Regions from separate parts of the Motilimonas sp. 1_MG-2023 genome, predicted to be linked through region 1. Evidence: predicted binding sites of a transcription regulator. Region 1 holds the regulator's gene; each other region holds the start of a gene.
What was found. Region 1 encodes sigma-54, which starts transcription at its own class of promoters, with help from an activator protein. Its sites were predicted from a motif close to GTTGGCACGNNNNTNGNNT; they were not measured.
Positions count from the first base shown of each region.

Region 2: the regulator sigma-54 is predicted to act here: its motif matches at 3,944-3,962, upstream of Q4519_RS05850 (DUF1778 domain-containing protein).
Region 3: the regulator sigma-54 is predicted to act here: its motif matches at 5,524-5,542, upstream of Q4519_RS04490 (flagellar assembly protein T N-terminal domain-containing protein).

Region 1 covers NZ_JAUOPX010000001.1:131,092-140,938, forward strand. The annotation lists gene pmbA (metalloprotease PmbA) at 1-411, shown strand, start outside; gene mgtE (magnesium transporter) at 540-1,901, opposite strand; gene Q4519_RS00575 (HPr family phosphocarrier protein) at 1,958-2,233, opposite strand; gene rapZ (RNase adapter RapZ) at 2,234-3,079, opposite strand; gene ptsN (PTS IIA-like nitrogen regulatory protein PtsN) at 3,090-3,536, opposite strand; gene hpf (ribosome hibernation promoting factor) at 3,545-3,832, opposite strand; gene Q4519_RS00595 (RNA polymerase factor sigma-54) at 3,853-5,304, opposite strand; gene lptB (LPS export ABC transporter ATP-binding protein) at 5,356-6,081, opposite strand; gene lptA (lipopolysaccharide transport periplasmic protein LptA) at 6,081-6,614, opposite strand; gene lptC (LPS export ABC transporter periplasmic protein LptC) at 6,601-7,155, opposite strand; gene kdsC (3-deoxy-manno-octulosonate-8-phosphatase KdsC) at 7,152-7,700, opposite strand; gene Q4519_RS00620 (calcium/sodium antiporter) at 7,733-8,710, opposite strand; gene Q4519_RS00625 (ATP-binding cassette domain-containing protein) at 8,836-9,630, shown strand; gene mlaE (lipid asymmetry maintenance ABC transporter permease subunit MlaE) at 9,627-9,847, shown strand, end outside.
Region 2 covers NZ_JAUOPX010000008.1:12,829-22,675, forward strand. The annotation lists gene Q4519_RS05835 (hypothetical protein) at 487-1,404, shown strand; partial or broken gene Q4519_RS05840 (IS110 family transposase) at 1,889-2,924, opposite strand; gene Q4519_RS05845 (GNAT family N-acetyltransferase) at 3,117-3,614, opposite strand; gene Q4519_RS05850 (DUF1778 domain-containing protein) at 3,611-3,883, opposite strand; gene Q4519_RS05855 (DoxX-like family protein) at 4,553-4,924, shown strand; gene Q4519_RS05860 (hypothetical protein) at 5,220-5,540, shown strand; gene Q4519_RS05865 (hypothetical protein) at 5,643-5,768, shown strand; gene Q4519_RS05870 (7-cyano-7-deazaguanine/7-aminomethyl-7-deazaguanine transporter) at 5,903-6,592, shown strand; gene Q4519_RS05875 (1-acyl-sn-glycerol-3-phosphate acyltransferase) at 6,653-7,786, shown strand; gene Q4519_RS05880 (YoaK family protein) at 7,979-8,629, shown strand; gene Q4519_RS05885 (DUF1294 domain-containing protein) at 8,639-9,043, shown strand; gene Q4519_RS05890 (hypothetical protein) at 9,143-9,442, opposite strand; gene Q4519_RS05895 (hypothetical protein) at 9,798-9,847, shown strand, end outside.
Region 3 covers NZ_JAUOPX010000006.1:16,202-26,048, forward strand. The annotation lists gene Q4519_RS04460 (TraB/GumN family protein) at 1-448, opposite strand, end outside; gene Q4519_RS04465 (SDR family oxidoreductase) at 486-1,313, opposite strand; gene Q4519_RS04470 (porin) at 1,900-2,940, shown strand; gene Q4519_RS04475 (hypothetical protein) at 3,061-3,909, shown strand; gene Q4519_RS04480 (LPP20 family lipoprotein) at 3,983-4,435, opposite strand; gene Q4519_RS04485 (FlgO family outer membrane protein) at 4,451-5,275, opposite strand; gene Q4519_RS04490 (flagellar assembly protein T N-terminal domain-containing protein) at 5,715-6,845, shown strand; tRNA gene Q4519_RS04495 (tRNA-Arg) at 6,912-6,988, shown strand; gene Q4519_RS04500 (flagella synthesis protein FlgN) at 7,033-7,479, opposite strand; gene flgM (flagellar biosynthesis anti-sigma factor FlgM) at 7,479-7,799, opposite strand; gene flgA (flagellar basal body P-ring formation chaperone FlgA) at 7,874-8,551, opposite strand; gene Q4519_RS04515 (chemotaxis protein CheV) at 8,794-9,711, shown strand; gene Q4519_RS04520 (protein-glutamate O-methyltransferase CheR) at 9,743-9,847, shown strand, end outside.

The DNA.
Region 1 (9,847 bases):
GATCGTGAGATTATCTCAGGTGGCGATTTAAATACTTACCTGCTAACCAGTTATTCCGCTCGTAAACTTGGCATGACGACGACTGGCCATGCCGGTGGTATTCATAACTGGTTTGTCCAAAGTAACCAAGGTGACTTTAAAGACATGTTGCGCCAGTTAGGCACGGGTTTGTATGTGACTGAGCTAATGGGGCAAGGGGTTAACGCTGTATCGGGTGATTACTCTCGTGGCGCAGCGGGCTTTTGGGTTGAAAACGGTGAACTGGCTTTCCCGGTTCATGAAATCACTATTGCAGGTAACTTGAAAGACATGTTTATGGGGATTCAGGCCGTTGGCAGTGATATCGATACGCGCAGCAGTCTGCAAACAGGCTCGGTGCTGATTGATAATATGAAGATCGCGGGCAGTTAATTGTTATCGCTCGCCTTAAATGAAGCGTAAATAAAACTGAACAACATCCTCAGATTTATACTGGGTTGAGATTAAAAGGCCGTGGCGTTACTCGTGACGGCCTTTTTATTTACAGGAGAGGTTGAATTCTAGGCTCGTAAAAAGATCGTCGCCATGCCTAAAAATGAAAACAGTCCGACGACATCGGTTACCGTAGTGAGCGCCATACCGCCCGCAAGGGCAGGGTCTATTTTAAGTTTGTTCATGATCAGTGGAATACAAACGCCGGCCAAGCCTGCTACCGATAAGTTGATGAACATGGCTCCTGCGATCACGTAACCAATATTCACATCGCCTTTCCAAATAACTACCGCCACAGCCACAAGTAGCGCCCAAATTAAGCCATTTAATAAACCGATGGCGGCTTCTTTCATAATCAAAGTGCGGGCGTTCGAGTCACCGATGTGGCCAACCGCCATGCCGCGAATAACCAGTGCCAAGGTTTGATTGCCGGCGATACCGCCCATGCTGGGGACGATGGTCATTAACACGGCTAGGGTGGCGATTTCAGATAAGGTGGCTTCAAACATATTAGACACAGACGAGGCCAGTAATGCCGCGCCTAAATTAACGGTTAACCAAATGGTGCGGCGCTTGGTACTTTTTAAAATAGGCGCAAAGGTATCCTCATCATCATCCATCCCCGCCATCCCCATCATTTTGTGGTCGGCGTCTTCACGGATAATATCGACCACGTCATCGATAGTGATACGTCCAAGTAGGCGATCATCTTGATCGACCACGGGCGCACTGATTAAATCTCGGCGTTCAAATATTTTGGCCACTTCGATTTCTGCCATGGCAACGGGGATGCTTTTACGGCTGTTATCCATCACGTCCATTACGGTGGATGCGGGATCGACCGTGAGCAAGGTGGCTAATGCAACTTCACCAATGAGCTTATCGTGTTTATTGACCACATAGAGGGCATCGGTGGCCTCTGGTAGCTCACCTTTCAAACGCAAATAGCGTAACACCACATCGATAGTGACATCAGGTCTGAGTGTGATGGTGTCGGTGTTCATCACGCTACCTGCTGTATCTTCAGGATAGCCTAAGGCTTGCTCTAGACGGTGTCGGTCTTGCGCATCCATTTGCGATAGTACGTCTTGATAGGCCGAGTCGTTTAGACCACTAAGAACGTAGGCAAGATCGTCGGTGTCCATGCCTTCGGTTGCGGCAACCAGGTTTTCCGTATCCATTAGGGCGAGGATACTGTCTCGAGCATCTTCATTTAGCTCTTCTAGGATCTCACCTTGCTGCTCTGAGTCGGTGAGTTGCCAAATATTTTTACGCTCAGCGTGGGGGCAGGATTCAAGTAGTAAGGCAATATCTTCAGGGGGGAGTTGCTGTAACATGCGGCGAACATGAACAAACATACCACTGCTTAACGCTTTGTTAACTTCGACTAGGCGCTCATGTGTGCTCAAGTTGACTAGATTATCTAGCATCCGCTTTTCCCCTTGTTTGCCGTTATCAATAGGCGATAACTAATTAATTTTATTTATTATTCTTCTTCTTCAAATTTATCTTCTATCAGTTGTCTTACTGCTTCTAATGCGCATTTGGCATCGGCCCCTTCGGCTTGAATGACGATTTGTTGGCCTTGACAGGTTTCTAGCATGAGTAAGCCCATCACACTGGCTGCAGAGGCGGATTTGTCGCCGTGGACTAAGGTAACTGTCGCGTCAAATTTTAGCGCTAACTCTGCCAGTTTTACAGCCGCTCGTGCATGTAAGCCCAATTTGTTCTTTATGGTGATATGTTGCTCTAGCTGTAACATTTAACGTTTTTCCAAGGTGCGATGACGAACTTGCACTTGTTGTTCGTGGCGAAAGAATTCGGCGATTTTCTCGGCGATAAATACCGATCTGTGTTGGCCGCCCGTACAACCGATAGCGATAGTGACATAGCTGCGGTTATTGCGTTCAAGATGAGGCAGCCAAGTGCCAATCAAATTCTCTATTTGCCAGATAAACTTCATCACTAATGGCTGCTCTGTTAAGTAGTGTTGAACTTCAGCATCGAGTCCGGTTTGTGGTTTAAGCTCGGGGATCCAATGTGGATTAGGTAGAAAGCGCGCATCAAACACATAGTCTGCATCTTTTGGTAAGCCATTTTTAAAACCAAATGATTCAATGACTAATACCAATTCATGACTTTTTTGGCCGAGTACTCGTTGTTTTACCAACTCACTCAGCTCATGGATTGACATATCACTGGTATCAATGCGTAAATCGGCCGACTCAGAGATAGGCTCGAGCAAGGTGGTTTCTTGATCTATCGCTTGAGATAGCGATAGCTGCATTTTTGCTAGTGGATGTAAACGCCTGGTTTCACTGTAGCGACGTACCAAAATACTGCTACTGGCATCAAGAAATAAGGTGGTGAGATCAACCGATGCTTTGAGATCCTTAATGACGTGGTGTAATTCATTTTGGTCAAGGGGCAGGTTACGCACATCGATGCTAACCGCCACGGCATCGTAATTATCTTTAAGACTAGTAATTAAATCGGGTAGTAAGGGTAATGGCAGGTTATCGACGCAGTAATAGCCTAGGTCTTCCAATACTCTTAAGGCAACGGTTTTGCCTGATCCGGAGCGGCCACTGACGATGGTGAGTTTCATATTGCTCCCGTTATGACACGCAAATGAGTTCGAATAACTCCGCATCTGTTTTAGCCGCGCGAAGTTGGCGACAAATTTGTTTATCAGAAAGTTTACCAGCGATAAGTGACAAGGTTTTTAAATGTTGGCTACACTGGCTTTCTGGGACGAGAACGGCGAACAATAAATCAACGGGTTGATTGTCGATGGCACTAAAGTCTATCGCGGTCTCACATTGGATGAAAACGCCGGTAACAGGGTAATCATCACTGATACGAGCGTGGGGGATCGCAATACCCGCTCCAACACCTGTGGTGCCAAGGCGCTCACGCGTTAGTAGGTTTTCAAACACTACTTTAGGGTCAATATTGAGTTTTTGTCCTGCTAACTCACTGATGATTTCCAGTGCTTTTTTCTTGCTTGAACAAGAGACTGCACTCAAGGTGCAGTCTGGGGCTAATAATTCTTTTATATCCATATTTAAATTTAAGACTGTTTCAGCTTTTCCTTGTGTTTGATCACTTGGCGATCAAGTTTGTCAACTAACGAATCAATCGCGGCATACATATCTGTGTCTTGGGAGTTAGCAAATACTTCTCCGCCTGACAGGTGTAACTTGGCTTCAGCTATTTGATTCAACTTTTCGACGTTTAATATCACTTGTGCTGAGTTAATGCTATCAAAATGACGCTCTAATTTAGATAACTTAGTTTCAACGTAACTGCGCATTGAATCGGTGATGTCGATATGGTGGCCAGATAGATTAATTTGCATAAACATTCTCCTGTTGCAGCCTAAAGTAGGCTCTTACGTTGGTTGGAAGGCGGGATGTTCAAAGACTCGCGATATTTAGCGATGGTTCTTCGCGCAACCTTTATGCCTTGGTCAGCAAGCAGTTGAGTAATTTTACTGTCACTTAGGGGCTTAGCAGGGGTTTCTGCTGCCACTAATTTTTTAATTAAGGCCCTAATGGCGGTGGATGAACATTCGCCACCACTTTCTGTTGCAACATGGCTAGAGAAGAAATACTTCAACTCAAAGATGCCACGCGGCGTGTGCATGAACTTTTGCGTGGTGACACGCGAAATAGTGGACTCGTGCATTTCCACGGCTTCCGCGACATCGTTTAATACCATGGGTTTCATTGCTTCATCGCCGTATTCAAAAAAAGCAACTTGATGCTGTACGATACAGTTGGCCACTTTTAATAAGGTGTCATTACGGCTTTCTAAGCTTTTAATAAACCATTTGGCTTCTTGTAAATGTGAACGAATAAACTGACTGTCATCGGTGTTTTTAGTTTGTTTGGCAAAAGAAGCGTATTGATCATTAACGCGAATTTTGGGCATGCAATCTGGGTTTAGTTCGACGACCCAGCGACCTGATTTTTTTTGCACCGAGACATCTGGAACTATATATTGAGCGTCCATTTCAACAATCGCATTGCCTGGTCTTGGCTCTAAGGTATGGATCAGGCGCATGACTTCGCGTAGATCGTCTTCTTTTAGCTTAGTTTTACGGCTTAGAGTACGAAAGTCACGATTAGCGAGTAAATCCATATGCTCGTTGATCACCATTATGGCTTCTTCTAACCAGAGAGTGCCTTTTTCGATTTGATTCAGCTGGATTAACATGCATTCTTGCGCGGAACGAGCACCAACGCCGAGAGGATCAAAATGCTGCAATCGTTTAAGTACGGCTTCAACTTCGTCGAGCTCAACATCAAGAAAGTCAGAGGAGACACTATCTAATATATCTTCGCTAGAGACAGTCAAATAACCAGATTCGTCAATGGCATCGATAATGGCAAAGGCGATAGCGCGATCAGTTTCACTAAAGGGGGTTAACTCCATTTGCCAGATGAGGTGGTCATGTAGGTTAGCTGAGGTTTCACCTTGATAAATAAAATCGGCATCATCGCCACCTGAGCCGACACCTGAAGTGCTTGAACCTGTGCCCGTGGTAAAGGTGTCATCCCATGTTGAGTCTGTGGGAAGATCATCAGGAATGTCATTCTGCGCCATGGCCTCCGACGTTTCGAGTTGGCTAGATGTGTCGTTATCGTAGCTTTGCTCTTCGTTACCGTGGTCGTTTTCTTCTACTTCTAACAGCGGATTTGACTCAAGGGCTTCTTGAATTTCTTGCTGTAAATCTAATGTAGAAAGCTGCAACAAGCGAATAGCTTGTTGTAGCTGAGGGGTCATGGTTAACTGCTGACCTAAACGCAACTGTAGGGTTGGCTTCATTAAATTCCTGTTAGATATAAATCTTTAGATAACGGTTGTTACCTATAAAAACTATAGCTTGAATTGATCGCCTAGGTAGACTCGTTTTACTTGTTCGTTTTGTAAAATGTCTTCTGGCTTGCCAGCGGCAATCATTTCTCCATGACTCACTATATAGGAATATTCACATACATCTAGTGTTTCCCTCACATTATGGTCAGTGATTAATACGCCTAAGCCTCTGTCTCGTAAGTGTTCTATGATTTTTTTTATATCTATTACAGAGATAGGATCAACCCCAGCAAATGGCTCATCAAGTAAGATGAATTGAGGATCTGCTGCGAGTGCTCTGGCGATTTCAACGCGGCGTCTTTCGCCGCCAGAAAGGGACATCCCTTTACTATTTTTTATATGGGTAATATGAAATTCTTCAAGTAACTCGTTCAGTCTATCTTGTTTTTGTTCCGTGGATAGCTCATCTCGAACTTCTAGGATTGCCATGATATTTTGCGCGACCGTAAGGCGACGAAAAATAGAAGCTTCTTGTGGCAAGTAGCCAATTCCCTTCTGCGCGCGCACGTGCATTGGTTGGCTAGAAATTTCTTCATCATCAATAAATATCTGGCCTTCATCGCGCTTTACTAAACCGACTACCATGTAAAATGTTGTCGTTTTACCTGCACCATTGGGGCCGAGTAAACCAACAATTTGCCCCGTGTTCACTTGTAAACTAACGCCATTTACTACACGACGATTCTTATAACTTTTCGCTAAGTCTTTTGCTTGGAGTAATGCCATTATTGCGCCGCTTTATCTGTTGATTTATCTGATGACTTTGAGTTTTTCTTGCTATCGACTTGAGCGGGTAAAAATACGGTTCGGGTTTGAGTCTCGCCTTTTTTACCTTCAATCTGGCGTGTCTCAATGTTGTAGGTGATAGTTTCAGCGGTGTAGTTACTGTCTAACTGCTTTAAAGAGGCATTTTGGCTCAAGATTATCTGGTTATTTTTTTTGAGGTAACGAATTTTTTTTGCCTTTGCTTCTACTGGTTTACCATCATCCATCATTTGATAAAAAGTCGCTGGATTGCCAGTCGCAATCATTTCTTCTTCGCCGGGCTTATGGCGGATGCCAACCAATTTATTGGCGGTGAGCTTAATTGTTCCTTGTGTCACCACGACGTTACCTAAAAAAGTGGTGGTGTTACTGTCTAGGTCGGCTGTATTGGAATTGGCTCGGATAACAATTTCTTGCTCTGAGTCAGACTTAAGCGCGTAAGTAGGAGCACTTAGTAATACCAGTGATGCTAGTAATAATTTAAGGTTTTTCATTTAAATAAGTCGCCGTTACTTGGTTTAATAAACTGATGGTTTTACCTGATAGTTGACCAAATAATCCCGTGCCTGTTTGTTGCATTTGCTCTCCATATAAGGTGACTAAGTCATCTGAATGGATTTCATTCTTTATTAAATCTAGGGTGAGCTTGTCGGTGGTGATCAGATTTATGTGTTGGTCATGGGTCAAATTAGTGATGGTAACGTTGTTACTTAGTTCAAAGGTGTGCTGATCGAACAGAATGCCGTCGTCTCCGGTAATTTGCCACTGAGTTTGATCTTCATTGCGAAAAAGTAATAAAACAGGTTTCGCAAATACTGTCTTTAAGTCTTGTTGGTAATAATGCATTTGGGTGGCAAAAAGCCGGTAGTCAATTTTTCCTGCTTGGGTAAAGACAGCTCCTTTGACTTCATTAGCGATAAAGTAAGCTTCAGAAGGATCGCGCTCAGCAATAGGCGCTTCAGTGTGTTTAAAAAACTGCCAAGCGCCAAGAGAAACCATAAATAGTACGGATAACCAGATGTTGAGCTTTTTCATACACTGGTACCTTGTGCATGAGCCAACTCTCCACGAGCGTGCAATAGTAGATCGCAAAGCTCGCGCACAGCACCAAAGCCGCCTTTTATTGTTGTAACATAGTCAGCTTGTTGCTGCACTATTGGGTGTGCATCCGCTACGGCTACTGCTAAGCCAACCTGATTCATCACGGGTAAATCAATCACGTCATCACCGATATAAGCGACTTCATCCGGGTTAAGGTTTAACTGCGTGAGTAATTGCTGGAAAGCAATAAGCTTATTATCTTGGCCTTGAAAAATATGAGAAACGCCCAGAGCGCTCATTCGGTTGTTAACAATGGTGGACTTACGTCCGGTGATCACCGCTACTTCTATACCAGCATGAAGCACGGCCTTGATACCGAAGCCATCTCGGGTGTGAAATGCTTTGAGCTCCTCGCCGTTGTTGCCCATGTAAATTCGGCCATCAGAGAACACCCCATCAATATCGCAAATAAGCAGCTTAGTATGAACCAGCTGCTGATGTTGCTGTGCGGTAATGGTGCCATATGGGGTGTTTAGCATAAAAAGCCCTAATTACATAAGTTTGAATAAAATTACATAGTGTAAAACAATAAAACTTGGTACGCGATAAAGCAGGCTAATAATAATCCGCCTTCAACGCGGGTAATTTCTTTTATTTTACCGTTACCTGCCACTATTAATAATAAAACGGTGACGCCTAACATGTAATACATATCACGCCCCGCTGCGCTAGCGTCTATGGTTCCTGGTGCTAAAATACCTGGAATAGCTAACACAGCTAAGATATTAAAAATATTTGAACCGACAATGTTTCCTAATGCAAGATCGCCTTCTTTCTTCAATACACTGGCAATACAAGCGGCTAGCTCTGGCAAGCTGGTACCAATGGCAATAATAGTTAAGCCGATGACCAAATCTGATATGCCAAAATGTTTCGCGATAACGACCGCTGAACCCACGAGTTCATTAGAGCTGTATATTAATAAGCCTAAGCCAAACACCAACCAAAATGCCGCTTTCCAAAACGGTATATCAGAGGGAATCTCATCTTCTAGCTCTTCAACAAGTGGATCATTGGTGTTTGGATTTTTTAACGCCATCCAAGTTAAGCCGCCAATCGTCGCAAAGAAGCCAATAATTAACACCGTTCCTTCACCGCGCGTTAACTCTAGATCCCATAATAACCACGCCGCCAATAGGCTAGTCACCATGACCATAGGCAGCTCACGACGCATGGTGGAAGATGCGACTAGCATTGGCCGCAATAATGCGGTTAAGCCTAATACTAAGGTAATATTGGTAATGTTGGAGCCAATGGCATTGCCAATGGCTGTGTTAGGAGCGTCATTTAAACTAGCACTCGCAGCCACCATCATTTCTGGCGCTGATGATCCCATTGCGACTATGGTTAAGCCTATGATAAGAGGAGATATGCCTAAGTTTCGTGCGATGGCGGCGGCACCAAAGACAAATTTGTCGGCGCTCCATACTAATGCTGCTAGGCTAACAACGAGTATTAAGACATTAAGCCAAAGGATATTCGCTTCCATAGTTCCTTTCTAAAAGTGTGATCCGAAAAAGGTATTTTCCCGTTTCTGGTCTCAAATGTGAAGCGTTTGAGTATGTTTATTATTAAGCATAAAATAGTGAGCTGTATTTTAAGGTGAAATATATAATGGGACAGCTAGTTCAGATCCGTGATATGAGTTTTGCTCGAGAGCAGCGGATATTGTTCGATAACCTCAATTTGGATATCGCACAAGGTAAAATTACGGCCATTTTAGGTCCCAGTGGTATAGGTAAAACCACGTTGCTAAAATTAATCGGTGGGCAATTAACGCCATCTTCGGGGGATATTTTATTTTCCGGTGAAAGTGTCTGTCGTGCTAAGCGCGCTCAGCTATATCAAATGCGGCGTAAAATGGGGTTATTATTTCAAAGTGGCGCCTTGTTCCCTGAGTTAACGGTGTTTGAGAATGTGGCATTTCCGCTTCGTGAACACACACAGCTGACAGAGCCTGTGTTACAAACGTTAGTTAGAATGAAGTTGGAATCGGTTGGTTTACGTGGTGCAGAGCAGTTAATGGCCACGGAACTCTCTGGTGGTATGGGCCGACGAGTCGCACTAGCAAGGGCCACCGCACTCGATCCTGAGCTAATGATGTATGATGAGCCGTTTGCAGGGCAAGACCCGATTTCTATGGGCGTGTTGTTAAAACTGATCCGTGATTTAAACCAAAGCTTAGGGCTAACTTCTATTGTGGTCAGTCACGACGTGACAGAAGTGCTGGAGATTGCCGACTATGTTTATGTGCTAGCCGATAAAACTATTATTGCCCAAGGAACAGCTGATGAAATTAAGTCTAATCAAGACCCGAGGCTGGTTCAATTTATTAATGGATTGCCCAATGGGCCGGTGCCCTTCCATTATCCCGCTAGCGATTTTTTAAAGGATTTAGCCACGCAGTGATTAATCAAATTCAACGAATAGGGGAGCGAAGTGTCAACTTTGTTACCCAGCTTGGGGTCGCCGGTTTAATGCTGATGAGTGCATTATTCAGCAAACCAAATTGGAAATTTTTACGTTTAGTCGGTCGGCAAGTTCACAACTTGGGCGTACTTTCGTTACCTATTATTCTGGTGGCAGGGTTATTTATCGGTATGGTGTTAGGCCTGCAAGGCTATAA
Region 2 (9,847 bases), on a different contig from region 1:
TGGTAAGCGGATGATAAATAATTATTTTAATGGGTTAGGCCTAGATGGTAGTGTTTGGGTTTATCAAGAAAAACGTGTAATACGCTGTTAAATTTCGAAGCACATGAATCAAGATATATCAAATTGTTCAGAATGTGGAAGTGACTATTTCACCGAAATCTCTGAAATGCAGTCTATGTGCCCAGAGTGTTCGCATTACTTATACGGTTATGAAAATTGTAAGCATGTATTTAAAACAGTAAGGTGCCATAAGTGTTACTGGGATGGGTCTAGCACTCCATATATTGATAGTATAAAAACTACTAAATGACGAAACCGTTCAAAAATTTAACAAAGCTATTCACCGGAACAGCAGTCCTTCGTTGCAATTTATGCACTACGCTGCCGCTCCGTTAACATAAATTACAACTACAGCCCGCTGTCCAGTGATAGCGGCGTTATGTGCCAAGTCGAGTCCTGTGGTCTATTCATTAAAAGGAGTTAAAAATGAGTGCTAGTGAATCTAATAGAAGAATAAAGTTTTCATATCAGTTAGATAACTGGGATTACGAAACGGGCGATCGGGCATATTTAAAAGCAAATGCTAGAAAATTAATTCCTTCTGAGTATACCCCAGAAATGGATGGTTCGCTGTATTGCCCCGCTTGCTTCACTAATTTGAACCGAATACCGAAAGAAAAAGAACATTTTACTAATGGGCGTGATGCTTACTTCGCCCATATGACAAAGTTCAAAGATACAAAATGTGATTTGAAGTCAATAAAACCAGAAGGTAAAAAATTTAATAATTGGGAGGAAGCTAAGCAAGCTATTGATGATGAGAATTTAGTGATTATCAGTAGTTTCTTAAAATCAAAGCCAGAACCCAAAGAAGATAGCCCTGCTGTTTATGACGAAACTCCAGTAGAAGATCAGGACGGCCCTGAAACAGAAGTTGCCATAGGTCGTCATAATGGTGAGAGCTTTACATTACCGAGTAAGATCAAGACCGTCGCTGGCTTATGTCGAAATTTTGATGAAAACCTTTATAAATATTTTCACCTGCCAGGTAAAAATAATGCTATTCGGTTAATTGATTTACTTAAAGATGTTAAATCAATTTCTGAAGAAGATGACAAACCAAAGTTTTATTATGGTCGTATAATCCGAACAGCTCACTTAGGTGAGCATAAAAGACCAACTAATTTTCGTATGACGTATTTAGATACTGAAGCTGTTGGAGACTTTTGCCTTAAATCACAAGACAAAGACCAAAAAGCTCATGGCATTACAGATGATTCAGTTGGTCGCATCGTTATAGTTTATGGTACCGTTCAGGAAAACGGGACGGGGTTGTGCTTCCAAGGACTTGGTTGGGGAGAGTTCAGTTTACTTCCTGAAAAGTATAATCATCTATTAGATTAGGCACTTAACACATATGAGCCTCCCGTTTGTCAAGAGGCACGCTGATCCCTTTGACAGTTTTTTAATCGAATTTAAAGCCAATCAGCAAAGGCGTTTACTTCGCTTTGTCATGCTGTTGTTAGGATATCGCCTACAACAAACACATATTGAGGCTCTCTTAGTGCGGTCTCATCGCTGCCTGTTATTATTTTTCATCCATGAAAATAACAGGGCACTAGACAGTTATCGGTTAACCTCGTGCTGGCACTATTCAAGTCAAAGGTGCTCAAGGCACAGTTAGTTTCAGGCTCAGCCAAGCTGTAAGCGATTTTGCTGATTGTTTTATGCGCGCCAATAAGGTGCCTAATCAAGGCGAAATCGCTTTAAGCATTGGCATAGTGTTCATCGTTACATTAGAAGTCAGGCTTCAATTATCATGATGTCCACGAGATGCTCGCTGTTATCGAGTTAGGTCTTCAGCTCAACTTATTGCGCGACTTAAACGTCAGTTATTTAAGAATCGTTGTTCATCAAATACCGTTTTATTTTTTAACATGAAATAGACGCAACGGCCGAGTTTATGGGCAAGTGCTGAAAGCGCTTTACCTTTACTCATCCGTTTTTGTAATCGATTTAGGTAGGCACGTGCTTTGTCATTGCCACGCAGGTAGAGCACTGCCGCTTCTGAAAATGCCCACTTCAGATGGCTGTTACCAATTTTGTTGCCCTGAGTGCCATAGGTTTTACCGGCAGATTCCGCTTTGCACTTGATGAGTCGTGAGTAGGAGGCAAACTTTTGCACTGATTCAAATCGTTCAATATCGCCGATTTCAAAAAGGATAGTGAGCGCCAATATTTTACCAATGCCAGGGACAGTTCGAAGGATACTCAGGTGAGCGGGCTTTGGCTTGCTGCTCGATGAACCATTCGACCTGAGCCAGCTCTTTGGCGTAGAAATCGAGTAAAGCCATGTCCATATCGATGTTGCGCTGAACGATTGGATCATCAAATTGTTGCCGTAGTTGTTGCCTTGCACTGATGTTTTTGAGATTTAATTCGGTGGCAGGGAGATTGTACTGGCTGTTGGTATTTGCGACATGGGCTTTGAGCATGGCGCCGTGACGAACAATTTTAGTGCGACGTCGTAATAAGTCCCGATCAGCCCGCATGGCTTTCGGATAGGTATAAGCCAGCGGGAAATTGCCACCTCTTAATAAGCAGGCAATTTTAAAGGAGTCGATTTTATCATTTTTGGCTTTGCCCCCGTGAATGGCTTTCATGTAGAGGGCATGGCCTAGGACGAAATCAATGCCTTTCTCGTGGCACCAATCAGAGACCCAATACCAACAATGCATGCATTCAACGCCAACAACGATGTTGCCAATGTAAGACTCAAGTAAGGTCAGTAAAGCCTCCTTATCGGCAGCTATTTTTTGATGGAGGACAATTTCGCCTTGTAAATCAATGATGCAAACATAAAGAATACGGGCATGTAAATTGATACCACAGTAATATGGATGTGCGTTATTATAAAAGTTCATTGAGCTTTCTCCTGTTCGGTTTAGACACCTTAAGCATCCCTCGGTTAGAGATGTGCGGGAGGAGGTTCAATGACTATCAAGTTGCTTAAACGGACAAAAAACAGTTGGCTTTTTGCTCGTCCCTCGCTAATTTTAGCCAACAATTTTATTGCCGCTTAGCAAAGCGTTAGTTTGCTAAAGGCTAGCGGCTAACTAGCCTAAGCTTGCTCTCACATCAGCAATGGTGATGAAGAGTTTATTTTCAGCGTCTTCAAATGCTTGAAAACCATAGCGCTCATAGAAGTGTTTCGCACCGTCTTTGGCGTCAACGATAACAACTGGAAATGCAACGCTATCACTAGCAGCTAGTAGTTTTCTGAGTGCGTCGATAAGCAGCCACTCACCAAAGCCTTTCCCTTTGTATCGGTCATCGACAGCAAGACGGGCAATCAGACCACCAGAGGTGGATGATTGGTGCTTTTTTTGTAACCTATCAGGCAATGCCTTTAAGTCAATTGGTGTCATTGTTAGCGTGTAAAAGCCGATGACATGTGAGTTGTCGCTATCATCTTCCAAAACAAACGTTCTGGTGTTGTCCTTCTTTGCTTGCTGACTCGCCATTACTTTTAAGTAATTATTGAGAGCTTCGATGCCACAGTTGAATCGGTTTCTATCGTGTTTAGCTTTATCTAGAAGTACCGTATTCATCATTGAATTTTGCTCTCGTATCGATCAGCAGCAGCTTTTAGTTTTGAGTTCTGTGTTGCAGGACGGTCTAAAGCTTCCATGAGCAACATCGCATCTGCTTGGCTCAGTTTTAAAGCCTGCTCACGTTCGATGACTTGTTTAGCTTTTTCGATTGCAGCGCTTAGAACAAACGAGTTGATGCTAGACATGCCGGCGATCGCGGCAGCCTTAGTAAGTAAGTCTTGTGTATCGACATCAACTCTAGCGGTGATGCGAGGCAAAGTAGTAGCCATAATGTTATCTCCTGTTGTGTCAAAATGTCACATGTGTATTATGGTCTTAAAGTGTGCAATAAGCAATCTCCGTGTCACTTTGGCACGCAAACTAATAAACAATTTAAGAGTGATTCGGCACGCTTGGCATTTTTCATTTCATCGTTGGGTTTCGTGTTTACGGTGGTATGGTTTAGGTGTGGTGGCAGCGTTGCTCACACCTTAATGCGGCGCTGACGGATCCCCTCATAATTTAAGCATCGCTGTTTGATGGATCACCCGTATATATTCGTAGATTGCCCACTCTATATCCGCGCTACTTTTTCGGTGGTCCTGGGACATAAACACATGAGCTCTCTAATCCCTATTTAAGCCACCGTGAAGTCGTTGCAGGCCCTTGTGTACCCAAACAAGTAGGTAACAAAGTTTACATTTTGTATGTGATGCGTGAAGCGCGAGACTGACGTAAGTGTTTACTAAGTAAATAGTAGGTTCAAGTATTTCAGAGCAGTGATAGGTGCAGTTACAATTGGAGTCGTTTCAATAAGATGCTAATGTATTGTGTAATTGAGCGACCAAGAGTGAGTAAGGGATTTATTCACATAGATTGGTACTAGACGCGTGGTAATTTACGCATGTCCGGATCAGTAATGGATTGCTCTACCGCGATTACATACAAGGAAGCATTAGGTGTCATCAGAGCAAATTGCACGATACATTGTTGGGTTTAGTTGGCTTTACCACGGTATTTTTCCAAAATTATTGCATGTTGCTCCATTAGAAAAAGCAATGACAGCTAGCCTAGGTTTCTCTGACGAAATTTCTTATTTAATTACTAAATTAGCCGGTCTTGGCGAGCTGATTTTTGGTTTAATATTCATCATATTTTATAAAAACCGCACTGTTGTAATGCTAAATATTGCAGGTCTATTTGGTCTGCTGTTTTTTGTTGCTATTTTACAGCCTCAGCTTTTGGTTGGGGCGTTTAACCCGGTTACGACTAACATACCACTGATTGGTTTAAGCTTTATTTTATTAGGTAGGTTGCAAGCTCGAGAGTAGTATAAATTTCATTTGTAACAATATGTTAATGTTTAGCTGAAGGTAGTTGGTTCTGTTCGTTCCTCAACCCCTTAGCATTGCTACACTGGCATAAGAGAAGCAATCTAACACACCGAGTCAGTTCGAGCAGTTTTGCTTAACAGAATATGTTCCTTGGTACCCTGCTATTGAACAGCGGAACATGATGGATAAATGGTTAGAAAAAATAAGCAGGGAGCTTGAAGTCACGCCGGTCTTGTTGGCGCCAAAAGCTTTGTTTTCGGTGAGGTGAGCGTTATTCATTTAAGGAGTGCGTGTGAATCGATTTAAAGAACAGATGCTAGCTACAGAGGTGCTGATGTGGCGTAAAAAAGGATTATTCTTATTAACTGTTTTAATTTGCTTTTTTCCTTTTTATATAACCTACATAACTAGCCAAGAAAGCTTAGAATATAATTTATGGCAATTAAGGTACTTTATAGCAATTGCGATAATACAAGCTGTAGCCCAAATCACCATTGCTTGGTACAACTTAAAAAACAAAGTGCCTAATTATCTGGTTCTTAGCTTTGTTGTGATGATGATGTTTTTTCAATTAACATTTGGTTTAACCGTCATTTTACTTACCAATGCATAACAAATATGAATCGGTGTCGTGAAGTCGACGCTCTATATTCGGTCGTAGAGGGATGACCTTTTTACAGTAAAAGTCGAAGGCCCATTCTATTAGGGCGAATGCATGAACGAACAATATTTGAGTGTGATCTTCAAACAAGTAACATTTTATGATACGAAACGCCGTGAAATCATCCTTGATGGCATTAGCATGCTGCACTTAATTAACTCTTGCCTGTTAATAGATTGATTAGCCATACTGATTGATAAAATAGTCAAATCGGCCTCAATTAGGCTGTTTGGGCTTGTTCGTTGAGGTGGCTTTTGTATAATCCCGCCTCGAATTTTTGGGTTCCCTCACCCCAACCATCAAAAAGGTACAATATGAAACACACACCCTTAATGCAGGCAAAATTTGCCTTGCTAGTTCTATCGCTATTCCATATTGGCATCATTGCATCCAGTAATTATTTGGTGCAACTGCCTGTGACTATTTTAGGTATGCACACCACTTGGGGCGCATTTACCTTTCCGTTTATCTTTTTAGCAACCGATTTAACCGTGCGCATTTTTGGTGCCACGCTGGCGCGTAAAATCATCTTTGTGGTGATGTTACCGGCTTTGGTTATCTCGTATTTGCTGTCGGTTATCTTCTTTAATGGGGAGTATCAAGGCGTTGCTGGGTTAGCGGAGTTTAATACCTTTGTTGCGCGTATCGCTTTAGCGAGCTTTTTGGCTTATTGCTTGGGTCAGCTGCTGGATATTTCAGTGTTTAATCGTTTGCGTCAGTTACGCCAATGGTGGGTCGCACCCGTAGCATCGACCATTTTAGGCAATTTACTCGACACGTTAATCTTTTTCTTTGTTGCGTTTTATCAATCCAGTGATGCCTTTATGGCTGCACATTGGTTTGCCATTGCTTTGGCTGACTATGGTTTTAAGTTATTGATTAGTATATTGGTATTTTTACCTTTCTATGGCGTGATACTCAGCAAAATACAAAAATACCTCATTAATTCTGGTCGTTTATGTGATCAAACTAAGGATGGCATGACGGAAGTATTAGCTCGCTAATGCTTCCTGAGTTAGAATACGGCGTTTTTTTGCACTTGTGTCAGGCATTCAGAGGTAACAATGGCCACAGAAACTACCGGAGCGGAAGATATTTTTGCCGATATTCGTCCCTATAACGACGATGAAATTGCCGGTGTAATTCAACGCATCACTCATGATGACGAATTTATTGCCGCGATGACTAAGGTTCGTTTTCCGCGTTTGTCTGGTTGGGCTCCTTGGTTAATGCGGCCTATTGTCAAGCAAGCTTTAAGCAAAAAGTGGGCAGGGTTAGACTCGGTTGACAAAGTGCAAGCGGAAGTGGCCGCCCACATGCAAAGTATGGTCACTCGTACTACCTCTAAGGTGACTTTTACTGGCCTTGAGCAATTACAACGCGACCAAGCGTATTTGTTTGTGTCTAATCATCGTGATATTGCAATGGATCCTGCTTTTGTTAACTGGGGTTTATTTCATAATAACTTCGGTACGGTGCGCATTGCGATTGGTGACAATCTACTGAAAAAACCTTACGTAACTGATTTAATGAAGCTTAACAAAAGCTTTATTGTGAAGCGTTCTGCGACGGCACCACGTGCCATGATGGCGGCGTTTTCGCATCTTTCGGCTTACATTAAAGATTCATTGAACACAGGCAATAATATTTGGATCGCGCAAAAAGAAGGGCGTGCCAAAGACGGTTTTGATAAAACCGATCCCGCTATTATCAAAATGTTTTACATGCACGGTAAAAAGCAAAAAATACCTTTTGCTGATTATGTGAAACAGCTGAAGATAGTACCTGTGGCAATATCTTATGAATTTGATCCTGGCGATGTTAGTAAAGCGAAGGAGCTGTACGCGACGGAGCAACATGGCAAATACGAGAAAAGTGAGTTTGAAGATATTGTCAGTATCACGGAAGGCATTACCGGTAAAAAAGGCCATGTACACATCGCCTTTGGCCAGCCGTTACAAGATGATTATGATGATGCCGACAGTGTTGCGGCAGCAATAGACGATAGCATTTATCGCCATTATTATTTGCATCCTTCAAACCTGCTTGCGGCAAAAGTGTCTGAGGCTGATAAAGTGTCTCTGGCGGATCGCCAAGCGTTTGAAGAGCATATGAATAAGGTGCCAGAAGAGCTACGTGAGCGTGTTTTAACTATGTATGCTCAGCCCGTTTTTAACCGCGCAAATCTTTCTGTTTAATCTCGCTTTTTTGCTTGGCTTTTATCTGCGAATAAAAGCCAAGTGAACCCGCTATACCCATTATCTTTGTTTTAACTCAGCTCTTTACAGTTACTTATTATGCTATGTTGTGTGCTGTTTTAGTTGTTGGCTTTATGTTTGTAAGCCGGCTTTATTAACAACATCGTTGTAAGCAAGCATAAGGGGATAGATGTGATCACTCGCTTACCTAAATGGATTGAGTTAGGCGCTTTTTTTTTGGCTGTTTTGGCTGGCTGCGTCAATTCGATTGGTTTGTTGGGGTTTGAACACCAAGCGGTTTCACATCTTTCTGGTTCGGTGACGCAATTTGGCGTCGGACTATTAAGCTTTAGTAATGGTACCTTTCATTTACTGCTCATCATTTTAAGTTTTCTTGGCGGTGCCATGATCAGTGGTGTATTGATTGAAAATACCGCCCTGAAATTGGGCCGTCATTATGGCTCGGCGCTATTGATTGAGTCGGTACTTTTATTCCTTGCTATGTTGGCCTTGTTGGATGGTTCAAACAGCGGCCATTATTTTGCTTCAGCGGCTTGTGGCTTACAAAATGCATTAATTACCACTTATAGCGGCGCTATTGTTCGCACCACTCATGTTACTGGAGTATTTACCGATTTAGGCTTAATGCTGGGAGCCAAGTTGCGAGGCCAGCCTTTTGATCGGCGTAAAGGGATTTTATTCCTGATCATTATTATTGGCTTTACCCTTGGTGGTTTAATGGGCGCGATTTTATACCCAGCTTTACATTATCTCTCGTTATTAGTTCCCGCTGCGATGGCGTTTGTACTGGCGGTTGTTTATCACATTTGGGTTAGGAGTTAACTCATTTCAATGAAGTTAAGACTATGGCTAGTTGCCATCTTTTTCTCAGGCTTGTTGTTGGCCACTGGGGTGCTTACCTTGCCGATATGGTTTACAACAGTGTATAGCCTGATGAGCGTGCTGACTTTTGCGTTATATGGCAAAGATAAGTCGGCAGCACGGAAAAAACGTTGGCGGGTTAAAGAGCGTACCTTGCATCTATTTGCGTTATTTGGCGGCTGGCCGGGGGCAATGCTGGCGCAGCAAAAATTTCGCCATAAAACGCAGAAACAACCGTTTCGGTTTATTTATTGGCTAACGATTGTTACCAACTGTGCGGTTCTAGTTTGGTTGTGTACGAGTGATGGCCGTAGTTTTTTGCAAGTGTTGCCGACTGCTTCTGAGCTAGGTTTGGGTTGGCCTAATGTTTTTTAGCTTGGATATCTTGAGTTGATTAGCAACCAGCAAAAGAGGCTAACATGTTGACGGCAATAAAAAGTCTACTGCCGACAGAGGTCACTTTTATTATTAAAATTAACCTTTTTTAGTTAGCTTGATACCGCCAGGGCCAATCAATTCACCACTCGCTTGCACTGTGTAAATTTGCGAGGCATTTTCGTTCATTATTACTTTGATTTCATCGCCTTCTTTTTCAAACTTAAACTCGGCAATTTTGTTACCAGCCATTGATTGAACCATATGGCCGTCTTCTTTAAAGTTAAACTCTTGCATACCGCCAGCAGCGGTATAGTTGCCCTGAAAGCTTTCACCGCCACATGCTGCTAATAACATAAGAGATAAAGAGCCTGCCGCGATCATTTTTACGTTTATCATCATTTTTTCCCAAGTTGATTAAATTACAGAGCAAAATAAATTAATCGTGAGTTTAATAAAATTTATTAGTAAAAACTATATCAATTAAATGTATTTTTTGTGTTTTTAAATATAGGTAGACTGCGCTAGGAGACATCGGTACTAAGCGGTTATTGCAGTGATCTTGATGTAGAAATGAGCCATATTCATCATTTTTGCTAACAAGGCACCATTTCGCTAGGCCGAGAATGCTGTAATTGTTGTGCTGCGGCAAGAAGAGCTTAGCGATTAAATGGCTCTTTATCCAAGGCTAGGGCATAGTGAGCTTCTGTCTACTCTTTATTAAGGATTTCCCTTGGCGATTACTGCTGATGCTATGGCAACACAACTGACGGATTTATCTTGTCGTACTACCTTTTCGATTAA
Region 3 (9,847 bases), on a different contig from region 1:
AATGTTGATCAATACCCATTGCGGCTAAATAGCCAATTTGCTCTAACTTTAAATGCATGGCTGAAATAATAACAAACCAAGGTTGTAATGCTTTTACTTCAGGACGATTTAATCCCAGCGGCTTTAGCATAGCCTTTAAAGTGCGATATTGTTCAATAGGCATAACGTCAGCTAGCCTTTGCGGATTAGGTAAGTGGGTTAAGCGTTGTACTTCCTCTAAATCCGATTTTGTTACTCTGCTCATATCGACTTCTACGATAAGTTGTGAAGCATTATTGAATGCTTGTTCTATATGAGCGGGAAGAGGATAAAGCTCTTCACTGCCGACATGAATGGAGCCTAAAATGTGCAGTGTTGCATGATCTTGTTTGGTCAGTTGCCAGAACGCAGGGGTGCTATTAGCAAAGCAAAATTGAGATACGAGGGTTGCAACAAAAAATAATACCATCCGTTTCACATTAGTTTCCTTTAAAAGAGTGTGCTAATTAATCGCTTTTATTTAACAGGTAATCGAGCCAACGTGTTGGTAATACTCTTCGCAACAGAGCAAAAACATAGGTTGGCAAGGTAACATAATACCGCGCTTTGGGTTTAGGTGCTTGAATCGCGTGCTTGAGCGCGCGAAATACGGCTATGGGCTCTAGGGTAAATGCACTACTGCTTTCTGATGCGCTAAGGCGAGCAATTGTATTTTCATAAGCTTGCTGGTGATGGCTATTCGCAATATTAATGTGTTGGTGAAATGCTCGTAGTGCATTATGTCTAAATTGGCTTTTGATGGGGCCGGGCTCTATTAAACATACATGGATGCCTGAGCCAGCTAACTCTAACCGCAAGGTATCGGTTAATCCCTCTAAAGCAAATTTACTGGCGTTGTAGGCTCCGCGGTATTTCATCGCGACTAATCCTAATACCGAACTATTTTGTATAATTCGGCCATGACCCTGGCGGCGCATCACAGGGATAATAAGTTTGGTTAATTCATGCCAGCCAAATAAGTTGGTCTCAAATTGCTCCCTTAGGGCTTGTGTTGGTAAGTCTTCCACGGCGCCAGGTTGGCCAAAGGCTGCATTGTTGAATAATATATCCAGTTTGCCATTAGTAGCAGTTAGAATTTCATCTACTGCAAGCTGTATAGATTGAGGATCAGACATTTCCATATAAATAGCTTGGCAGCCTATTGCGCGTAAATGGGCCAAGTCTGATTTTTTTCGCGCTGTGGCAAAAACCTGAAAGCCAGCTTGTTGTAGCTGGGCTGCACAATAAAGACCGATTCCGCTAGAGCACCCGCTAATTAAAACTGTCGAATTCATTATTTTCTCTACTGATAGACATGAAATGTACAATAACCAAGGCTTAACTTAAGCAAAAAGGCGAGCTAACTCAAATACTCAAACATAATTTGTGTTGAAAAGTTGAACGCTCGGTTAAGGGCGTTATAATCCTTTTACTTACAAAATACTCAAATTTTGTATTTATATTCAGCCTTGGCTAAGGCTTATCTTAACCCTATGATAAATAAACATGAATTAGCAGTGCTGGACAATTTGCTAACAAATGTTTAGATATTCATTGTTAGCTAAGCAGTATTTAAACCCCCTTCGGTAACATTCAAAATCACGTAACCCATTGTTTTATAATGAATTGAAAAAAGTTCAATATGTTTTTGTGATCAAACTCTGTTTTCTGTTCTTTGTTTGGTAAATTATATTGATAATTTGTAATGCGAAGGTAGTATGAAATTCCATAAGGCGGTGAGCAAATGATTTGCTATACCACCAAATAAGAATTTGTAACTAATTTGGTTACATTTAATGAAGAAATAAAGTTCCAGCTGTATAGGATTTATACACACAGGAACTGACTTAAAACGCTGAGTCTATATTCAAGGAGCGACAAATGTTTAAGAAAACTCTAGTAGCAGCTGCTTTAGCAACTGCATCAATGGGCGCAAATGCTTACGAAATCGGCCAAAACAACGACTTTAATGTTGAAGTTTACGGTGTTGCTGCAATCTCTATCGTTGACTACGGCGATATTGCTAACGATCAAGGTCCTGTACTAGAAAACGAATCTCGCATCGGTTTCCGTGCTGGTAAAGCAATGACTGATAGCATTGAAGTTTTCATGCAAATCGAAGGCGGTTACGTTGATAACATCGACTGGGCACACGGCGGCGTTGCTGGCGGTACTCTAGGTCAACGTGATACTTTCATCGGTCTTAAAGGCGACTGGGGTAAAGTACGTTTTGGTCGTGTTCTAACTCCTATGTACGAACTAATCGACTGGCCATACGCTAACCCAGGTCTAGGTGCTTCTTGGGACTGGGGCGGTGACGTTGCTTACTACTACGATCGTCAATCAAACACAATCCGTTACGACTCTCCATCTCTAGGCGGTCTAACATTCGCTCTAGCTGTTGGTCGTGATGACGATGCTGCAAACGCTAAATCTATCTCAGGTGCAGCTACTAAAAGTTCTTACTACTTCGGTGGTAACGTAAACTACACTATCGCTGATATGGTTACTTTACACGGTGGTTTCGAAACTGCTGATAAATTCGGTGGTAACGACGTAGATACTTTTGGTTACCTACTAGGTTTTGAAGCTAGCCTACCTGCTGGTTTCGGTCTTGCTGGTGCATTCAAATCTGGTGAGTCAAAAGACAACGTAACTAACATCAAGAGTACTCAAGACTCTTACTCTATCATCGGTCAATACTGGGCTGGTTCACTAGGCTTCAAACTAGGTTACACTGCTAACCTAGACCCAGAAGTTGGTGGCAATAAAGTTAAGAACGTTGAAGATAGCATTGTTTCTGGTCAAGTTATGTACGTAGTAAACGGTTTCGTACCTTACCTACGTGTTGCTAACCGTGACCTACAAGGCGGCACTAACGAAGATACAGTTGTACGTGTTGGTCTAGAATACGGTTTCTAATATTACTTAATATTAAAAACTTTGAACGCCGGCTTATGCCGGCGTTTTTTTTGTCTGTCATCTTTATGGTGACATGATAGAATAAGTTACTTGTTTTTAGATGCTTTATTGGAAAATACAATGATAAAACCTTTGCTAATGGCTGTTGCTGTTATTGGGCTGTCTGCATGCGCAGCGAACCCAGAGAAGACCAGTGCTAATGAGTTTGCCAGTAATACGGAAGTTGAATTAGGGTATAACTCGGTAAAAATAGCAGGGTCAAAAATTAGCCTGAAGCCAACAGCTGAGCATGGCGTAAAAGCTTCAAACACAGTTTTATATCTCCTTTCTGAACTACCTCGAGATAATCCGCAAAACGCTTTTTCTTATGTTTTTTTAGATGTGAGTTACTTTCAGACTTCCAATGAATTTACTCATGCAAAAGTTAACTCACAGTTAGTTGATTTAGAAGACCGCAAGGTTAGCAGCCAGATGTGTAATGACAACTGCGTTACGAATCAATGGGTAAAGTTTCCAGTAGCCACAGCTGATATCATAGACGCTAGAGAGCAAGGTTTACCTTTCGAACTATTATTCGAAGGTTCTAGCAAAGGTCTGAAATATGTTATTCCAGCTGTTTACATCGATGGCATGATGTTGCGTTATAAACAAGCAAATATAGATTTAAATACCATTAATGGCCAAGCAGGTAACGCTGCTGCAGGAGCTGCGGTAGTGGCAACACCGGTTGCTGCAAAAGCTAAGTCTCAACAAAGCACTGCTGTAGAAATGACAGAGTATTGGTTTGCTAAGGTATCATCCGCTGAACAAGAGGCTTTTATTTCTTGGGCTCTTAAGAATCGCAAGAAGATAGATTCGCCATTGCAAGCAGATAACAAAGAAATGGAAATGTTGGCTTATTGGTATGACGAAGCAACGGTTGCTGAGCGTTCTGAGCTACTGACTTGGGCAGTAGAAAATATTAAATAGAGCATCAGTCTTCCTGAGAATAAAAAAAGTCGCATTACGCGACTTTTTTTTATGGGGCTAGATGAGTAATTGGCTAGTAGTAAGTAATCTTTTTCACTTTTTGTGGCATGCTTTGCATTTCGTTTATGTAATATAGCTGCTCAGTATCTAATTCTAATTCGGTGGCATACATTTCACCCATTGGGTAGCTTTGCACCACTCGTGCACCTTTGATCAAGCCATCTACTTGGGCCTTTACCTTATCTGAGCCGATAATGTATGTGTTTAAGGTATTTTGACTGCTGATTTGTAGCCCATAAACTTGTTCCGCTAGCTCTCTATAAGCATCGAGTTTAGATGCGCGGATAGCATTGAGCATTTTTTGCTGCTTAGTTGCGCCAGGTTGTAAATCAATTGGAGCATAGCCCACTGCAATCAGAACAGGGAATTTTTCTGGTTTGACGGTTTCATACTCGATGTGCGTATTTGCAATTTGCGAACAACCACTAAGGAGTAATGCTGCAGCAATGAGAGGCGCCTTGAACATAGCGATGACTCCTAATTATTTTACAAATTCGACAGTACGACCGTTCACCCCTGAAGGGACGCTGGATCTTTGAATATAGGCATCGTTTTTACCTGCATTTAAGCTGTTTTTAGCACCTATTAATAAGCGATTCGGAATGAAAGCACGTCCTGTAGACTCTACCAGTAAAGTTTGCATATTAATGGTTCTAACGTTCACTACCACACCTTCATCATTACGTGACATGGTGCCAGTGAAAATACGATAAACCGGAATTTTACTACGCAACTGGTCCCACTCTCGGCTAAATACGAAGTCACCTTCTGGAGTTACTTTTATTTTCCCTGTCGTTTTAAAGTCAATGACAGGCACTTCACGAATATGCAGTTCATGAATAAACGCCTCAGAAATTGCCTGCCCGAGCCAATTCGTATTTTGTAAGTCATCAATATTAGATAAAGAAGTGACCGCAATAGGCGTTTTACTCGCGTTAGGATCCCTATTTAGGGCTAGTTGATCGGCTAAAGCACGTATGATGTAGTCAAGCTCGCGCGCGCGGTCGCCCGGCAACATATCAGGTCGCTTCGGCTGAACTTGGCGCCAACTGCGGTATCCCGGAGAGACGTAGCTGCCATAGTATTGCGATTTTGTTTCATTATCAGCATGGCTCGTGGGTAATGTACTTGAACGGACATAAATCGTATTGACTGAGGTTTGTGAATCGGCAGTATATTGCCGACTGTTAGTGGTAATATTTTCCGATGCATTCGGATCGATAATGACAATATCGTTTTTAGGTTGGGTTGCACAGCCAGACATTGTTATGGCGACACAACAGAGACACCAAGCTTGTTTGTTCATTTCATTCCCTCTATCGATCTATCTATAAATAGCTATATCGACTTACATGCTCAATTCTTTAGCTAAATAAAGCTTTAACACTTTAGTGACTACTAACGATGAACATTATGACTTTTGGCTAAATAATTAAAATTTAGGTAAATGTGACTAGTAAGCCCAATGTCTTGCTAACACCTCGGTTAGAAATAAAGCAATAAATGTACCAAGTGCCACAACTGATGTGCTGTTAACAATCTGCAGTAGATTATTTTGGCCTAAATATTGCTTGCTTATTGCTTTAAGTCTAAATGTCACTTGAAATGGTATTGGCTCTATATTGTTCTCGTACTTGGGCGTTTATTCAATTTGGGCTGTGGTCAATGGTCTTTTTATCGACTCGTTTATTTTGCATTAGTGAGGCTGTGTTATGGCTAGGTTTATCTGCATTTTTTGGTTCATTATGGTTACCAGCTCGGCACAAGCGGCATGGTTTGAAGCCCAAGGGCAAGCGCCTATTCTCAATGACGATATAGCTCAAGCTCGGGAAAGTGGTGTGAAAGACGCTGTCAGACAAGCGCTATTGTATGCAGGCGCTTCTATCAAAAGCTTACAGCAACTTGATAATGGCATTTTAGCTAAGGAGCAGTTACAGCTGGCCGGAGAAGGTGAAATTAGAGGCTTGAAAGTAACGAGTGAACGTATTGAAAATGGTTTTATTTATGTTTCCGTTCAAGTAGATGTTTTAGCGAGTGATCAACCTCGCTGTCAGCAACAGCAATATGCCAAATCTTTGGCATTGGTTCGTTTTAAGCTTAGAAATAGAGAGCAAGCAATAAATGGGGGAATATTTCATATTGATAGTGAATTTACAAGCAAGCTTAATAATTTGTTAAGCCTTAATCATAGTGCCTTTGATGTGCGCCAATTCATTAATCAAAATGTTAATTTTAATCCTAATTTACTTGATGCTAGGCACCATGCGGTACGTGATCAAGTCATTGCTATCGCCAGTCGGGCTGATAGTCAGTTTGTGCTGCTGGGGAGTATCGATGATGTTTCCGTTGAGCGAGACAAGAAGCAACCATACGACTTCTTCTTTAAAGAGGCACCAAGAAATTTTTACTTAAGTACTTATTTATTTGATGGTCTATCTGGCGAACTACTTGACGTTAAACACTATCGTCAGCGCGCAATGTGGACCTATAAAGAGCAAGATATTGTTGATTTATCTTCAAAAAAATTCTGGGATGCTCCCTATGGTCAGCGTTTATTAGCCGTAATGGATGATGTGTTGATTAATACAACTGCTGCGTTGGAGTGTGTTGATACGATGGCAAAAGTTATTGCCGTTCATGATGATAAGGTACAGATTAATCTTGGCAGTAAAAATGGTTTGAAAATTGGTCAAGCTATTCAGTTGTCACATAATGGCAGTTATACGGATCAATTTGGCATTCCACGCTTTCGTCAAGAGAGTAGTGCAATTCATACTAAGGTTATAGAATTGTATCGGGATTCTGCAGTTTTGCAGGCGTTGGATTCACTGCCAGCGAGTAACATCCAACTCAATGATTTTGCGAATATTAAATAAGCTTCAAGAGCGGCGTATTGAAATAAAAAGTATATTTAATAAAAGGGTTGAGTATAATTATGCCATGCTTCCTTAGCTCAGTAGGATAGAGCGACCCCCTCCTAAGGGGTAGGCCACAGGTTCGACTCCTGTAGGAAGCGCCATATTTGTCTGAACTAATACAGCTAATACAAAGCAGGTTACGCTTTTACGCTTTTATGCCTTTACCGAGTAAACTTCCTCCTCTTGCTTGCCCTTTAGCATCGTATGTTAATGAATTAGCTGCTTTGGCCTGGTTGAGCACGCCGGCTAGATGCTGAGTAGTGCGCAAGCTCATTTCAATTAACTCACCATTAACGCTGTTTTGCTGCTGGCATGTAATAAATTGCTGCTTTATTTCATTCAATATTTGCTGCACGTCTTGAGCTGACTGATCTGTTAAAGCACTTGCTTCGGGGTGCTGTTGTATATTGAGATCCTGTTGCTCTATTTGTGCGAGTAAAGATTGTTTATCTTGTACCAACTGGTTAAGCGTATCTGAGTCGCGCTTTATTAGTGCTTGATACTCATCATCGATCACTTTTGCTAATAAGCTAGTGTTGTCAAGTTGCTGTTTTAGCAAAGCTAAAATTGAATCTGAGATTGAGTTAGGCATTAGACACCAAATGATTGACCGAATTTAGCTTCAAATTCTGTCATATTTTTAGCTAACTTGTCTGCATCAATTTTGTATTCACCGTTGAGTATCGCTTTTTTGAGGGTCTCAACACGCTCACGGTTAACCGCTGGCTCTGACGACTGCTTTTTTAAGCTGTTCAATGCTTGTGCCTGTGGCGTTAAAGAAACAGAATCTTTACTTGCAGCCGGTTTACTTGGCGCTTGCTCATTCGCACGAGTCAATTGCTCTTGCTTTTGTTGTTTTTGTTCTACATTAAGGTTGGACCTGTTACCAACGTTGTGCATATTAATAGCCATAATAACAACCTATCTAGATGTAATAATACCGGTATTAGATTTATCGGCAGCGATAGCACTAACTTTAGCAGAAATTATAATTTTACTTCCATTTCGCTTATGCCGGTCACTTTTCCTACCACAACCTTATTCGTCTGGGCGTTTCTAACACGAATGGTATCACCGAGTGAGGCACTATTTATAGCAATACCATTGGTTTTTATCTCAAGGCCACTCACTCTTGCTTTAATCACTACATTATCCCCTTTACAAATAAAACAAACATCACGCATTTTAATTGCACGACCTTTCGGGATCCTGCGTTTTGCTTTTACGCCATATAACTTGAGTGGATCGGCAACTACATTGCCTCTCAGTGTATAAAGCTCAACAAATGAGATTGTAATGTTTTGGTCTGAAAGAATGGCACCAGGTGCCAGTAACCGTTTAGCGACTACTACAGGAGTCGTTATTTTGACACGAACTTGGACATAAGTGTGCCAAGGGGCGGTATCGCAGGTAATTTTGACCACGGTGTTTTTTCTAACTTGGCCATTTACTATGACGACATCTAGCGGTGCTTCACATTGTGTCAGCGATAATCGATCATCCAATGGCGTTGCTTGGATGTCTACTTTGCCATTGGCGGGTGACTGAATTTGTGCTGCAACTTCATCTTCTGCCATCTTTTCTATCAATATATGGTAATTAGGGCTAGCAAAAGCCTGATAAATACCTAAACTGCATAATAAAATAAAAATCCGATTCAGCATTTTGCTCCTAGTATTGATATAAGGTTTGGTGTCAAAAAATCAGTATATTAGGTTTAATTTCTCAACCTAGTGCGAAAATAGGGTTTAAACTTAACTCATGCAATTTGCTCATTGCAACTAAACACAATTAAGCATGAGCGTTTGGATACACATTTGCAAACTTGCAATAGCGATGCCATTGCAAGGTAGGTGTATCGAGCAGAACGAATGCAGAAGCGATTGAATTATAAACGGAGACAGTTATGGCAGGATTACTTGATTCGGTAAACCAGCGTACCCAGCTTGTAGGACAAAACCGATTAGAACTATTACTATTTAAACTGGTGGGGCGCCAACGTTACGGTATCAACGTATTTAAGGTAAAAGAAGTACTGCAATGCCCGCCATTGACTTCCATGCCAAAACTACACCCAGTTGTTCGAGGTGTCGCTCACATTCGTGGTAAAACGATCTCAGTGATAGATCTTAGTTTGGCAACAGGTGGCCGACCAATTGAAGACTTGTCTAAGTGCTTTATTATCATTTCTGAATATAACCGTTCAGTGCAAGGTTTCTTGGTTAATTCTGTTGAACGTATTATTAATATGAACTGGGAGGCAATTATGCCGCCACCGCAGGGCGCAGGGCGCTTTAGTTACCTGACTGCGGTTACAGAGGTTGACAATGAGTTAGTAGAAATTATTGACGTAGAGAAAATTTTGGACCAAATTTCTCCAGTTAATACGGATGTCAGTGAGTCACTTAAAACACCAGATACCAGTGAAAAAATTCATGGTCGGAAAATCTTAGTTGCAGATGATTCTAGTGTGGCACGTAATCAAGTGAAAAAAGCGGTGACATCGTTAGGTGTAGAATGCTTACTGGCTAAAGATGGGCGTGAAGCTTTGGTCATGCTGAAAGAGATGGCGAAAGATGGGCCTATTACCGATCAAATAGCATTAGTTATTTCTGATATAGAAATGCCAGAAATGGATGGCTATACCCTTACGGCTGAAATTAGAGCTACACCAGCACTAAAGGGACTGCATATTATCTTGCATACTTCTTTAAGCGGCGTTTTCAATCAAGCTATGGTTAATAAAGTTGGTGCAAATAATTTTATTGCCAAGTTTAATCCTGATGAACTAGCGACTGCGGTGAAAGAAGCGGTGAACAGTTAAATATTAAAAGGGCATTAATTTGACTGCAAAAATGTTGTCTGATGAAGTATATAAACAATTTTCTGACTTTTTAGAAGTACAGTGTGGGATTGTTTTAGGGGCAAATAAACAATATTTGGTGAAGAGTAGGCTATCG